2 regions of the Caproiciproducens galactitolivorans genome follow, and region 2 is predicted to be linked to the other one. Evidence: riboswitches for the same ligand, from Rfam matches in the RefSeq annotation. Region 2 holds a riboswitch; the other holds the start of a gene.
The links. A riboswitch is a leader RNA that binds a small molecule or an ion and turns the genes downstream of it on or off. The one in region 2 is predicted to bind cyclic di-GMP.

Region 1 (6,218 bases), on a different contig from region 2:
TGCCGTGGAGCAAGTGGAGATATTTTTCGTTGGTTGCTTCTGCCTGAAAAATATACAGGGGCGGCCTTTGAGCGACTTGTCTTATCCCATGGTGTTCAGGTAAACTCCGCAGATAAATTTGCAGTGGGAAAAACATTGCCCGCCCATGCGGTCAGGTTGTCGATCTGTGCACCCAGAGATTTGGAACAGCTTGAACAAGGAGTAAAAATTTTGGCACAGCTTATAAGGTGACTCATCCAAATGTGAGAATTGTTCGCCATACAATAATTTTATTGTATGGCGAATTCTATTGACTTAAAATATAATTTAGGGAGTCAAGGTGGAGCTGCAAAGAAGCAGGGTGCTCTCTAACTCCAATGGATGGGTATCATCCTCGTGAGATGCTTTATGATCTGCTGCCCGTCGAAGTTACGGACGAAATTATAGGAGTCTATGCAAAACCGCCGGAAGCATACATGGATGCGATCTGCTTTGCGTCATGGACATGGAGGAAATGGTACGTTGCATAAGCCCCAATATGACCAAACTACTCTCTCTAGGTGTGCGAATCAGAAATTGTAATAAACGATAAAGAGGATGCAGAATGGACCAAATGAAAGCAATCCACACAGAAAAGCAAAGAATGATAGGGACTTTTTTCGAATTGGGTGGCTGCAATGCGATAGAATGCCTTGCTGGAACCGGACTTGATTATGTAATCATCGATACCGAGCATGGGAATTTCACCCCGGAGGATGTTTGCAATTATATCCGGACGGCCGAAAATGGCGGATTGTTGCCCTATGTGCGAATCGGAAGTATTCAAAGACCATATGTTCTCCAAATGCTGGACATCGGTGCAAAAGGAATCATTGTGCCAAATATCACTTCAGTCGAACAAGTCAAGGAGTTAATATCCTATGCCAAATTCCCCCCACTGGGCAACAGAGGCTATTGTCCAAACCGCACTACACGCTGGGGGAGTTGTGACCCATCACAGTCAATTGACGAGTATATGGCCGACTGTAATCTTCACTGTAAACTCATTCCGCAGTGTGAGACGGTAGAGGCGCTGGAACAAATTGAAGAAATCACCGCTCTTGACGGCGTGGACGGCATTTTCGTCGGCCCATGCGATCTTTCTATCTCGATGGGTATTCCCTTGCAATTTAACGCGCCAGCCTTGAACGCCGCCATAGAGCGTATCCTCAAAGTATGCAAAGCCAACAGAAAAATGGCTACCATATTTGCGGGGAACTCGGCAGATGCAAATAGATGGTTCGCAAAAGGCTTTGACAGTGTAACTTGTGGACTGGATACATCTGTTTTTATCAACGCATACAAGGAACTGGTCAATGACTGTAAAGAAAATCAATTCTAAATAAGGAGGAAATCCCTGTGAAACAGTATGGCTTAAGTAAAGAACTACATGAAACAATTGCTAATCAGCTATATGAGGCCGAACGAAAGAACAGCCATATTCGCAAGCTAACAGAACAGTATCCTCAAATCACACAGGAAGATGCCTACGCTATTCAAAAAATTGGATTGGAACGTCGATTAAAAGATGGCGCGAAAATTGTGGGACGAAAAATCGGTATTACAAGCAGCGGGATGATGAAGTTGCTGAACTGCAATACACCAGATTACGGATATCTTCTGGACAATATGCTTGTTTATGAGGGGAACAGTGTTAAATCCTCAGAGCTAAATATCCCCCTTCTAGAGGGGGAAATTGCCTTTATTATGGGAGAGGATCTGAAAGGTCCCGGCGTAACACCTGCCCAGATTCTCACCTGTACGGCAGGAGTTGTCCCATGCTTTGAGGTATGCGATGGCCGATACGAAAACTGGGATGTTACCGTAATTGACACTATCAGCGACGATGCTGGCGCAGCCAGATTTGTTTTGGGTGGAAAACCAAAGCGCATTTCGGATATTGACCTAAGGTGTATCGGTATGGTGATAGAAAAGAACGGTCAGTTTGTAGGAAGTGCCGCTGGTGCCGAGGTGATGGGAAGTCCCATCAATTCCATGGCGTGGCTCGTTAATAAGCTGTCACAGTATGGCGACGGTTTACACAAAGGGGATGTTGTTTTGTCTGGCGCGTTCATGTCGGCAATTCCCAGTAAAACTGGTGACTTCTATTGTTTACATGTAGACGGCTTTCCGGCTTTGACATTAAAATTTGAATAAAATTATAAGAAGGAAAAACAATGAGCATTACACAAATTAGTACAAAAAAGGCACCCGCTGCAATCGGTCCATATTCTCAAGGGTATATTGCCGGCGATTTTTTATTCACCGCTGGACAGGGCGGGCTTAATCCGGCAGACGGGTCGGTTGTGGAAGGGGGCATTACAGAACAAGCTGAGCAGACTATGCGCAACCTAAAGGCTATTTTAGATGAAGCGGGAACCGATTTTTCTAAGGCTGTCAAAACGACCTGCTTTCTGGCTGACATGAATGATTTTCTGGCATTCAATGATGTGTATGAAAAGAGTTTTCTTTCAAAGCCAGCAAGAAGCTGCGTTGCTGTAAAGGAACTCCCTTTAGGAATCCTCTGTGAAGTAGAAGTTATTGCTTATATCAAATAATCGTTATATTTGGGAAAGGAAGTACACGATGAAGCAATATGTTGTAGACGCTTTTGCTAATAAGCTATTTGAAGGAAACCCTGCTGCCGTATGTGTAATGGAAAAATGGCCGGATGATGAGCTGATGCAAGCAATCACAACGGAAAACAATCTTTCCGAAACAGCTTTTACAGTGAAAGAAAAAAGCGGATATAGATTGCGCTGGTTTACTCCCGGTGGCGAAATTGATCTATGTGGCCATGCTACACTTGCCACAGCATTTGTATTGATGAATTATGTGGATACATCCGTATCAGAAGTTCATTTCCAGACTTTGAGCGGTGAACTGATCGTGAATAGAAAAGATGACCTGTATGAGATGGACTTTCCAAGCTATCATCTGAAACCTATTGAGGTAACCGATCAGATGGAGCAAATCATTGGTTATCGTCCAACAGAAGCATGGATGGACCGCGATCTGGTTTGCGTACTGGAACAGGAAGAACAGGTCAAGGCAGCAAATCCCGATTTGGAAAAAGCTAAGTTATTGCCTGGGCTTCTGCTGCACATTACAGCGAGAAGCAAAGGTTATGACTGTGTAAGCCGCAGCTTTGCGCCAAAGCTGAATGTTGCGGAAGATCCGGTTTGTGGTTCAGGACATTGCCATATAGCCCCCCTCTGGGCAGACAAATCAGGAAAGAAAGAGTTAGTGGCAAGACAGGCTTCCCGCCGTGGCGGAACTCTGTATTGCCAAGTGGACAACGGGCGTGTGAAGCTTGCAGGAAAAGCCGCTCTTTTTTCCATTTGTGAGATATTTTTGCCAGAAGGTTGTGAACACAAGGAAAGGTAAAAAGAATTGCGTATATTGGACGGTTATCAAACTGATAAACTCTATGAAAGAGTTTCTAATAGCTTTGAAAAGCAGAGCTATGAAAAACGAAGTGAAACGATTATTTGCTTATACAACAGCGTCTTTTATTTTGCTAATCATGATCTGGCTAGTAGTTGGTCTTTTAGCAATCCCCAATAGCTATTTTGGTATGACATTGAGTGCAATTTCGATAATATCCTGTCTTTGCTACATATATTATGGAACTAAATTATTCTTAAAATTAGGGTTGGACAAATTCTACCGAAAACTGTTTTTAACAATATAATTATGTCAAGGGCAAACTTGCCGAAAGGCAAGGACGCAAAGCAATAGGGTCTAAGATGCAAATGCATGATGACAGCCTTGCCACCAAGTAAAGTTGCGTATTAACCCTGCCCTTTGTGGCAGGGTTTTTATTAAAAAATTAGAAAGAAAGGCGGCACCCGCCCAACAAAAAAAACGTGAGTTTGGCGGGTCTATTCTTATGCCTGAATAAGCATTATTGTAACCCTCCAGCTCATTTGGAGGGTTTTTCTATGCGCGTTCGACATGCCTTGAACTTCAAACGACCGCTACCAAGCAGCGGCCTAGCGTGATGAAGCGGACATCTATCTGCTGCATATCGCTTTAATCGGTAGCCTGTCAAAAAAAGCCCGTGCGGTCTATGGGAGAAGTGCGGTCATCATCAGGAACTAATAGATCATAAAAATAGGATATATAGAATCACTGTGCAAAAAGCTCATTTGGATTGTGTCCAAATGGGCCTTTTTTGTCGTATAAAGGGTAATTCAGTTCGGTGCCGCTCACCCCCCTCTCCGTTTCGATTTGCCAAAATCTCAAAAATCGGAACGGAGGAATATTTGATGACACAGATCAACCTGCGGGACTACTATCCCGATTTTTATATCACCGACTGCATCATCGAGGTGCCGAACGAAGTTGCGGCACTCATGAACTCTTATGAACACGCCGAAGCCGCCTATTATCTGCGGAGATACCGCCATAAGGCATATTATTCTCTGGATCGCGACGACGGCATCGAGCATGACATCCTGTTCGTGTCCTTATCCCCCTGCGAAATCTATGAACGCAAAGTGACGGTCGAACAGCTCCATGCCGCCATCGCCGCCCTACCGGGCAAGCAGGCCAAACGTATCTATGCTTATTATTTCTTGGGGATGAGCAAAAGCGCCATTGCCAAGGCTGAGGGTGTCAACGAGAGTGCCGTCCGAGACAGTATTGACCGGGGACTGCGAAATATCGAAAAGTTTTTGAAAAATTTCCTGTGAGGCTCCTGCGAATGGGCCTCAAAAATGAAAAGGCTTATGAGGGATAAGTTTTGATTCTTCACTGAACCTTGAAAATTGAATAAGGGACAAGCCGGATACATACCGCAAGCAGCGGCATACAGGGAGCCGGACGGCGGGTGCGCCACGATCTTTCCTTGAGCGGAGAGGGTGATTGAATTTCAGCGTAACGGAAAGGGAGCGAAAAACACCAGCGCCGTAGGTAGAGCAGCGTCTTTCAGACGCAAGGTGGCTCTGTGGCAAGCATCTGTATGTAATGAAACTTCCGTTCAGTCACAGTCCGAGCGTGAAAAAACCGTCGCAGGCAATGAGAACGGCCCGCCATCAGCATGGGGGGAGGTGCAATTCCTATGGTAACAGGTACGCCGCCTGTTCGTCCGGAATGTCTGTAAACTATAAAAGCAAATCGAAACAAAGGGGCAGCCGCGCCGTAACTCCGTCATATCGCTTATCATGTTTGTTTGAGTACGTGAACAAATGGCTACAGTGCGGCTGCTTCCTGATCTGAGAGGAGGCATAACGGTGGAAAACTTAAAAACTACTGATTACAAAAACAACATACCGCCCGACGCTTCCGGACGCAATCGTTTAGATAAAACTTCAACCTATAAGGTGGATGGCAAAACGTTTATTGTTGAGCCTGTTTTTCAAACAGACGGACACGATACCTTGGCAATAATTTTAATGAGACTGATGAAGGCTGACGCGGATCAGTCTTGACGATAAGTGATAGCGCGACAAGCGTGACAAACGGCGGTCGAGATGGTATACCTTCTCCTGTAAATACTGCTTATTTGACTGCCGGAAAGGAGGATTTATGAAACGGTCAAATAGCAGAAAAAACCGGGAGGATACGGCTTTTCTTTATGAACGGCTGTCGCGGGACGACAATCTTGAAGGAGAAAGCTACAGCATAGGTAACCAGAAAAAGCTTTTAATCAAGGTTGCCAAAGAAAAGGGATATACAAACCTTGTGCATTTCTCAGACGACGGTATTTCCGGTGTCACAATGGAACGGCCCGGTTTTGTGGCGATGCTTCATGAACTTGAAGAGGGCCATGCAGCGGCTGTTTTTGTAAAGGATATGTCACGCCTAGGCAGAAACTATATTGAGGTCGGCAGACTCACGGAGGAATTCCTTCCTGAACACGATATACGTCTCGTCGCGGTTTCCGATAATGTGGATACTGCCGAGGGTGAAAACGAGCTGACTCCAATAAGAAATTTGTTCAACGAGTGGTATGCGCGCGATATCAGCAAAAAGCGGCGCATCAGCAACAAGATTAAGGGAAATGCCGGGGAACCGATGGGACAACCACCATATGGGTACATTAAAGATCCGGATGATCCCAAACATTGGATCGTGGATGAGGTAGCCGCCACTGTTGTTCGCCGAATTTATCAAATGACGCTGGACGGCTTTGGAACGGAGCAGATCGCCGCCGCGCTGGAACAGGACAGCATCCTGACGCCGATGTCCTACTG
Region 2 (6,218 bases):
GAAAGAGAGAGGGATGATTAAGGACGGCGTTCGAAAAACTGCTAATTAAGGTGGCACCACAAGAATGGCGCCATGAAAAAGCAGGGGAAGGTAGCGCCGGAAAAATCGATCTTCTTGAAAGGGGTGGGTCCAATGGGCAGTAAAATATCCTCAGAAACGCAGTATCCAGTTCGTTGGGCACAGCGTTAATTCCTGAATAGTGTAAATTTAAAGAGGAATGTTTTGGAATCCTTTTCACAATTGAAAGGGGAAAATCATTGAGCATTCAGAATTCCATACATTGGTTAGGGTCTTAGCGACACGATTTTGCAACCCGTTTTTAAGCTTTCTTAAAAAGCGGTTCGTTTAGGACATTTTAAGGGGTGAGTCCAAAATACAGTTAAGTACGCAGCTCTAACAGAAACAAGAAATTGGTGGTTCCGATGTTTATTTAATGGATTGGATTCTTATTCGGGCTCCGGCAGGATTGCCGGAGCTTTTTTATTCTAAATCGGCATACAACTAATGTGGTTTTATCAAACGGGATTTTTATTGGAAAGCGGCTTTCTTACCCTTATTATATGTAAAATACAAAAATTTGTTCAAATGAAAGCTTTTTAGTTTTCCCCGGATAGCCAATTTCTAATGAAAAAACGGGTCGGAATTTGTTGACTAATTTTGCGGTATAAACTGTTAATAGGCAGATAATTATGTTAAGATAGAAGAAATACAATATAAAGATGTGATTGTGTGACAAAGACCGAATTTTTAACAAAAACCGACCAATTTCTTAACAAACACTTTTCTGGAGAATCCATCCATTATCGCCAAGTAATTTCTATTATTTTACCGATTTTAGTTGATCAGGCGTTTATCATTTGTCTGAGCCTGCTGAATACCGCGATGATCAGCTCTTCCGGTGTGGCGGCGGTCGCCGCCGTAAACATGGTGGATTCTCTAAACATATTCTTAGTCAATGTTCTTATTGCCGTTGCGACAGGTGGCACCGTGGTTGTTGCGCAGTATAAGGGAAGCGGGAACGACGCCATGGTGTCGAAAGCCGCGGCCAATTCGCTGACTTCCGTATTTCTTCTGGCTTTTGTAATTAGTGCGGCGGTCGGCGTTTTCCATACCCCGACGCTGAACCTGTTGTTCGGAAAAGCGGATGCCGAAGTTTTCGAAAATGCAAAAGTATATCTACTGGGAAGTTGCCTGTCCTATTGCGGCATAGGGACAGTAGAAGCGGTCTGCGGCGCTCTTCGCGGCGTGGGCGAAACAAAATCCTCCCTCCGGCTTTCTCTTGCGATGAACCTTTGCTATGTTGTTCTGAACTTTGTATTTATTACGATTTTACATATGGGTGTTTTCGGGATGGTCATTTCCCTGAATATCGCCCGCTATGTAGGTGCTGGCTATTCGATTTATTACCTGCTGAAGGGCGATACCACCGTCCATTTTAAAGTGAAGGACGCCCTGCAGATTAGTACATCCATGCTGAAACGGATTTTCTTTGTCGGGATTCCGTTTGCCGCCGAGCAGATGTTCTTTAACGGTGGGAAAATTCTGACGCAAACCTTTATTGTTCAGCTTGGCGTTTATGCCATGGATATCAACGCGATCTGCAACTCCCTTGCCGGGCTTTTTCAGATTCCGGCAAACGCCTTGATCCTGACGACGGTTACCGTGGTCGGCCAGTGCATGGGACGGCGGGATATTCAGGATGCGCGGAAATTCATCCGCTCCTTCCTCTGGCTGTCGTCGCTGTCCTTTGCGGTGACCATGCTGCTGATCATGCCGTTTATACGCCCGCTCTTGACCCTGTTCCATCCGCCGGAGGCGGTTGTCCCCACGATTATCCAGATCATGTGGATAACTACGCTGGCAAATATACCGGTATGGTCCATCAGCTTTTTAACCCCAGCTGCGCTTCGTGCCGCGGGGGATTCCAAATTTACGTCCATTTCTTCCATGCTCACCATGTGGTTGCTCCGCGTGGTGCTTGGGTATGTTTTGGGGATCGTGCTTTCGTTCGGGATTGTCGGCGTTTGGGTTGCCATGATTTGCGAATGGGGCGTGCGCGGACTCATATTCCTACTGCGGTTCCATGGGGATAAGTGGTACCAGCACCATCTGATCGATAATTAATTCTGTATGGAAAACTGGTGCGGCGCGCTGCCGTGACTTTCTGGTAGTTCGGGATTGACGGCACGCCGATTTTTACACACCTGTCACGACAAAAGGCGTTGATCAGGAAAAAGACAGCTTTTTTACGACTTATAATGGGATGCTGATGGGTCGGTGAATTATATCTGGAATACCATAGGGGTACTTATACCTCCATGGCGAGGAACAAACGCGGCAACCGCAAAAGCAAATTTGCACTAATGAATCTGGAACTGATTTCCGTTTGGGCGGAAGAATACGGCGTCGCATATCCGGCGGAAGAAATCAGCACTATGTGGCGGACGGTTCTTCTGAACCAATTCCATGACATTCTTCCGGGTTCCGCCATAAAAGATGTTTATGATGTGACCAGAACGGAATATGCGGAAATACAGAAGAAATCGGAGGCTCTGACTAAAGAACGCTTGGATGTGATCGCTTCCGCGCAGGGGACGGGGAGGGATTCGGTTGTAGGCCAAGCTTGGAAACGATGCGGGAATCATCGGCGCCGCGGTTTTAAAATAAATGAACCTTTCTATACTTTTGTATTAATGATTTTTAAAAATTATTTAGTGGAACTATTGACAGGACGAATTTCTTGATATATAATTAGGACGAATCAAAAAGAAAATTACATATTAAGGTGCAAATTTGTCGAAAGGCAAAGACGCTAAACTATAGGGCCTAAGGATTTTATAATCTATGGCAGCCAGTTCCCTTTTGCAAGGATTTTTGGACGAATTTTTCTATCCGCAATTGGCTTTATACCATTGCGGATTTTTTTTATGCAAACTTATCGAAAGATAAGGACGCTAAGCCATAGGGTCTAAAGGATGACGTCCCATGACAGCCGGTTTCCTTTTGTGCATAGAGAGCATTTTTGAATGTATCTCTTTAGCCCACAACTGGTTAAGTTGTGGGCTTTTATTTTTGTTTGCAGGGGTTGGGGTATAAAGATGTTAAAAATACTTTTTGCATGCGCAGCGGGGGTTGTCGGGTTTCTGTTCGGTTTGTATTTTCCCGATATAGTAAATTCCCTGATAGTGAGAAAGTGCGGACAGAAAGGCAGAGAGCTACCGGGCAAACTGGAATTTGGCAATACTGTCAAACTTGCGGTTTCTGTTGGCTTTTTCTTCGTTTTTAGCGGGATATCTTACCAGATATTCTCTGCAAGGTCTCTCTTTCTTTGTGCCTTTGTTGCCATTACGGCCGTTGCCACCGTAATTGACCATAAAATCCGCATTATCCCGAATGAGATTTGTTTGGCGCTGGTTGTTTTCGGGCTTGCCTACCGCTTTCTGGTGAATGGAATATATGGACTTTTAGAGTCTGTGGAAGCGTGTGCACTAGTTATAGGTATTTTCTTGATTTATTATGTAATCTTCTGCAGAAGAAAGGGATTTTATAATGGCATTGGGGCAGGAGATATCAAACTGGCGTTATCGACAGCTGTTGTCGTGGGATTTCCGGCAGTCATGACCTCGTTACTATATATGTCTGCCGCGCTGATTATTTATTGCGTCGGCGGATTGCTGCTGAAAAAGCTAACGCTCACCAGCCTTTTCCCGATGTGTGGATTTATCATGATCGGTTTTCTATTCGGCGTATTTGCCGCTTGAAATAATTTCTGAAAGAAAGTGGGTGGTTCATTTGTTGGGAGCCTTTTTGGAACAGGAAGATGGACAGAGTATGGTGGAATACGGCCTTATACTTAGTCTGGTAATTCTTGCGGCAATGGCAGGTTTTTCAGCCTATTCGAGTGAAGCGAGAAAAATGCTGGAGAGAACTTGTAACACGGTGGGGCAAGCTTTACCCCATTAAGACAATAATTTCTTTCGTCAAAAATCACCGGAGGGTGAATTTTTGAAATAAATTTATTTTAGGGAAGGGGGGGAATAGACATGAAAAACATGCTCAACTGGCTTGCAAACGAGGAAAGCGGCCAGGGAATGGTGGAGTATGGCCTGATCCTTGCCTTGATTGCTGTTGTAGTTATGGGCGCAATGTCAGGCATTGGTACTAAGCTTCAAGGTATGTTCAATGATATGGCAGGTAAAATTGCCGGAAATACTTCTACCAAGTAATTTTCAAACAAAAGATGCGGAGCAAGAGGGGGAACCCCTTTCATACAAAAGGGATTCTCTCTCTTTCTCAATTGATTAAGGTATGAAGCATTTGTTGAAAAATGACGGGGAGTTAAAGAATAGTAAGTCATATTCATGAGTATTGAACAAGCAAGACATAGGAATTGTATTATGAGCAGAAATGGATTTTTAAAAATGTATGGAGAACGCGGGCAGGGTTTGGTGGAATTTGCTCTGGTACTGCCGGTTCTTCTGATCATATTGGGAGCGGCTGTTGATCTTGGTAGAATGATTAATTACAAAATCATCCTGCAGAATGCTGCTTCCGACAGCGTAAGAAGTATGAAACAGGAGTCCGACCTGAATCCGGATGTCATAAAAAGCAAGCTGTATGAAAAGTACGGGGACCAGCTCGATTTCAGTCAGTTTCAAGTCCGTTCTTCCGGCGGGGATGTTCAGCGAAAATATTATACATACCATGCGAACAGCTGGTATGGGTTTGTTGACAGAACGAGCTATTACGATTATTTTGACGCAACCATATCCGTAAATTATCGCATGAAGATGGCAACGCCCGTTATGGCAATGATTGCGGGGGAAGCGGTTACGCTTTCTTCGACGTTTACCGGTCAGGTTTATATAAACGGGTATAACGGATAAATGGGAAGTGAACACATGGGCGGTTTTCTTGGAAGAAAAGATGAAAAAGGGCAGAGCTTGGTGGAATTTGCACTTGTTCTACCATTTTTTCTGCTTATATGTTTTGGAATTATCGATTTTTCATGGATTATGCACCAATCTATCACGTTTAATCATGCGGCTCGGCAGGCGGAATGGGGCGTTACTATCACCGACCGCTCCGAAGATTACCCTGTGTCTGTGTACGGGAGGGAGGCAGCATCGCTGATTGTCGGGAAAATGTTGGAGGATTCCACTTTAAAGAAAAGCAACCTGACAATTTCCAATCCTTCTGTTGATATACGAACCCAGTACCAGCAGTATTATCTTCCGGCTGCGAATGGAGGGACAAGGCGAAGCCTACGAAAATGGCGGCTCATTACAGTAAAGGCTGATGTGAATTATGAAGTTCCGTTACTTACCCCGGTCGCCAAAACATTGTTTAACGGAAATCTGACTTTGCATAAAAGCATCAACAAAGAAAGAGTATTAACGTTCAAAGACCGCAATACATAAAAGTGATTCCGTCAATTCTTGAAATTGTTTTGAGGTTTGATTCATGTTGGAAAAGAAGACAAATGAAAAGGGAAGCATCAGCGTTCTTTTTGCATTTTTATTTGTGGCTCTCATGCTTTTTACAAGTTTTGCTACCGACGCCGGAATGCTGTACTATCAACAGCTGCGCTTGAAGGAAGTCGGAAATGTGATTCGCGAAGCAAGGCTTAACAATGAAACGGTTCTCCAAAATTCGACGCATCCAGCCGAAACTTTGGAGAGGCTTGCAAAGGATTATGCGGTGAAAAACGGGCTGCGCGCGGATCAGGTCACGGTTGACTTTGCCGATTTGGAAAATGAATCGACATATACACACCGATATTATGAGATGAACATCTATCTGACGGATACGTATCAATATAAGGCATTAAGTATTCTTGGTTTTCGTGAACAGAAGATCCGGGTTACAATCCATGGTTACGGAGATGTCGAAAACTCGGCAGGAGTATGGAAACCATAGAAGTCAAAACAAGATGGGAAATGCATAATCAAGAACAGGAAAACCGGCAGGAGGAAGGTATATGAAAAAAGTCCGTATCATTGCGGGTATAGCAGCTTTGCTGACTTGTTTTTTGGTTTATTCCTTTTTCAGCGGGAACAATGAGGCGGCAAAGCAGGAAGCTATGATGACGGTGCTGGTGGCGGCGAAAAATATTCCCGCCCAGACGCAGATTACAGACGACATGGTTGCCGAAAAGCAGATTCCGAGCAGTCTCGTGCTGCCGGATACTGTTCTGACAAAAAGCGATGTGGTGGGGA

Region 1: another riboswitch for cyclic di-GMP. It lies ahead of P9B68_RS05425 (RNA polymerase sigma factor); the one in region 2 lies ahead of P9B68_RS02645 (prepilin peptidase).

The regions. Positions count from the first base shown of each region.
Region 1 covers NZ_JAJUFJ010000005.1:54,898-61,115, forward strand. Annotated here, with positions in the region: gene P9B68_RS05395 (aminotransferase-like domain-containing protein) at 1-231, shown strand, start outside; gene P9B68_RS05400 (hypothetical protein) at 357-509, shown strand; gene P9B68_RS05405 (HpcH/HpaI aldolase family protein) at 584-1,360, shown strand; gene P9B68_RS05410 (2-keto-4-pentenoate hydratase) at 1,378-2,175, shown strand; gene P9B68_RS05415 (RidA family protein) at 2,196-2,576, shown strand; gene P9B68_RS05420 (PhzF family phenazine biosynthesis protein) at 2,605-3,405, shown strand; cyclic di-GMP riboswitch class I at 3,713-3,800, shown strand; gene P9B68_RS05425 (RNA polymerase sigma factor) at 4,290-4,715, shown strand; gene P9B68_RS05430 (hypothetical protein) at 5,256-5,453, shown strand; gene P9B68_RS05435 (recombinase family protein) at 5,551-6,218, shown strand, end outside.
Region 2 covers NZ_JAJUFJ010000002.1:54,535-60,752, reverse strand. Annotated here, with positions in the region: gene P9B68_RS02655 (MATE family efflux transporter) at 730-2,124, shown strand; partial or broken gene P9B68_RS02650 (hypothetical protein) at 2,271-2,526, shown strand; cyclic di-GMP riboswitch class I at 2,777-2,863, shown strand; cyclic di-GMP riboswitch class I at 2,919-3,004, shown strand; gene P9B68_RS02645 (prepilin peptidase) at 3,099-3,761, shown strand; gene P9B68_RS02640 (Flp family type IVb pilin) at 4,044-4,226, shown strand; gene P9B68_RS02635 (TadE/TadG family type IV pilus assembly protein) at 4,398-4,886, shown strand; gene P9B68_RS02630 (TadE family protein) at 4,902-5,420, shown strand; gene P9B68_RS02625 (TadE/TadG family type IV pilus assembly protein) at 5,464-5,919, shown strand; gene cpaB (Flp pilus assembly protein CpaB) at 5,981-6,218, shown strand, end outside.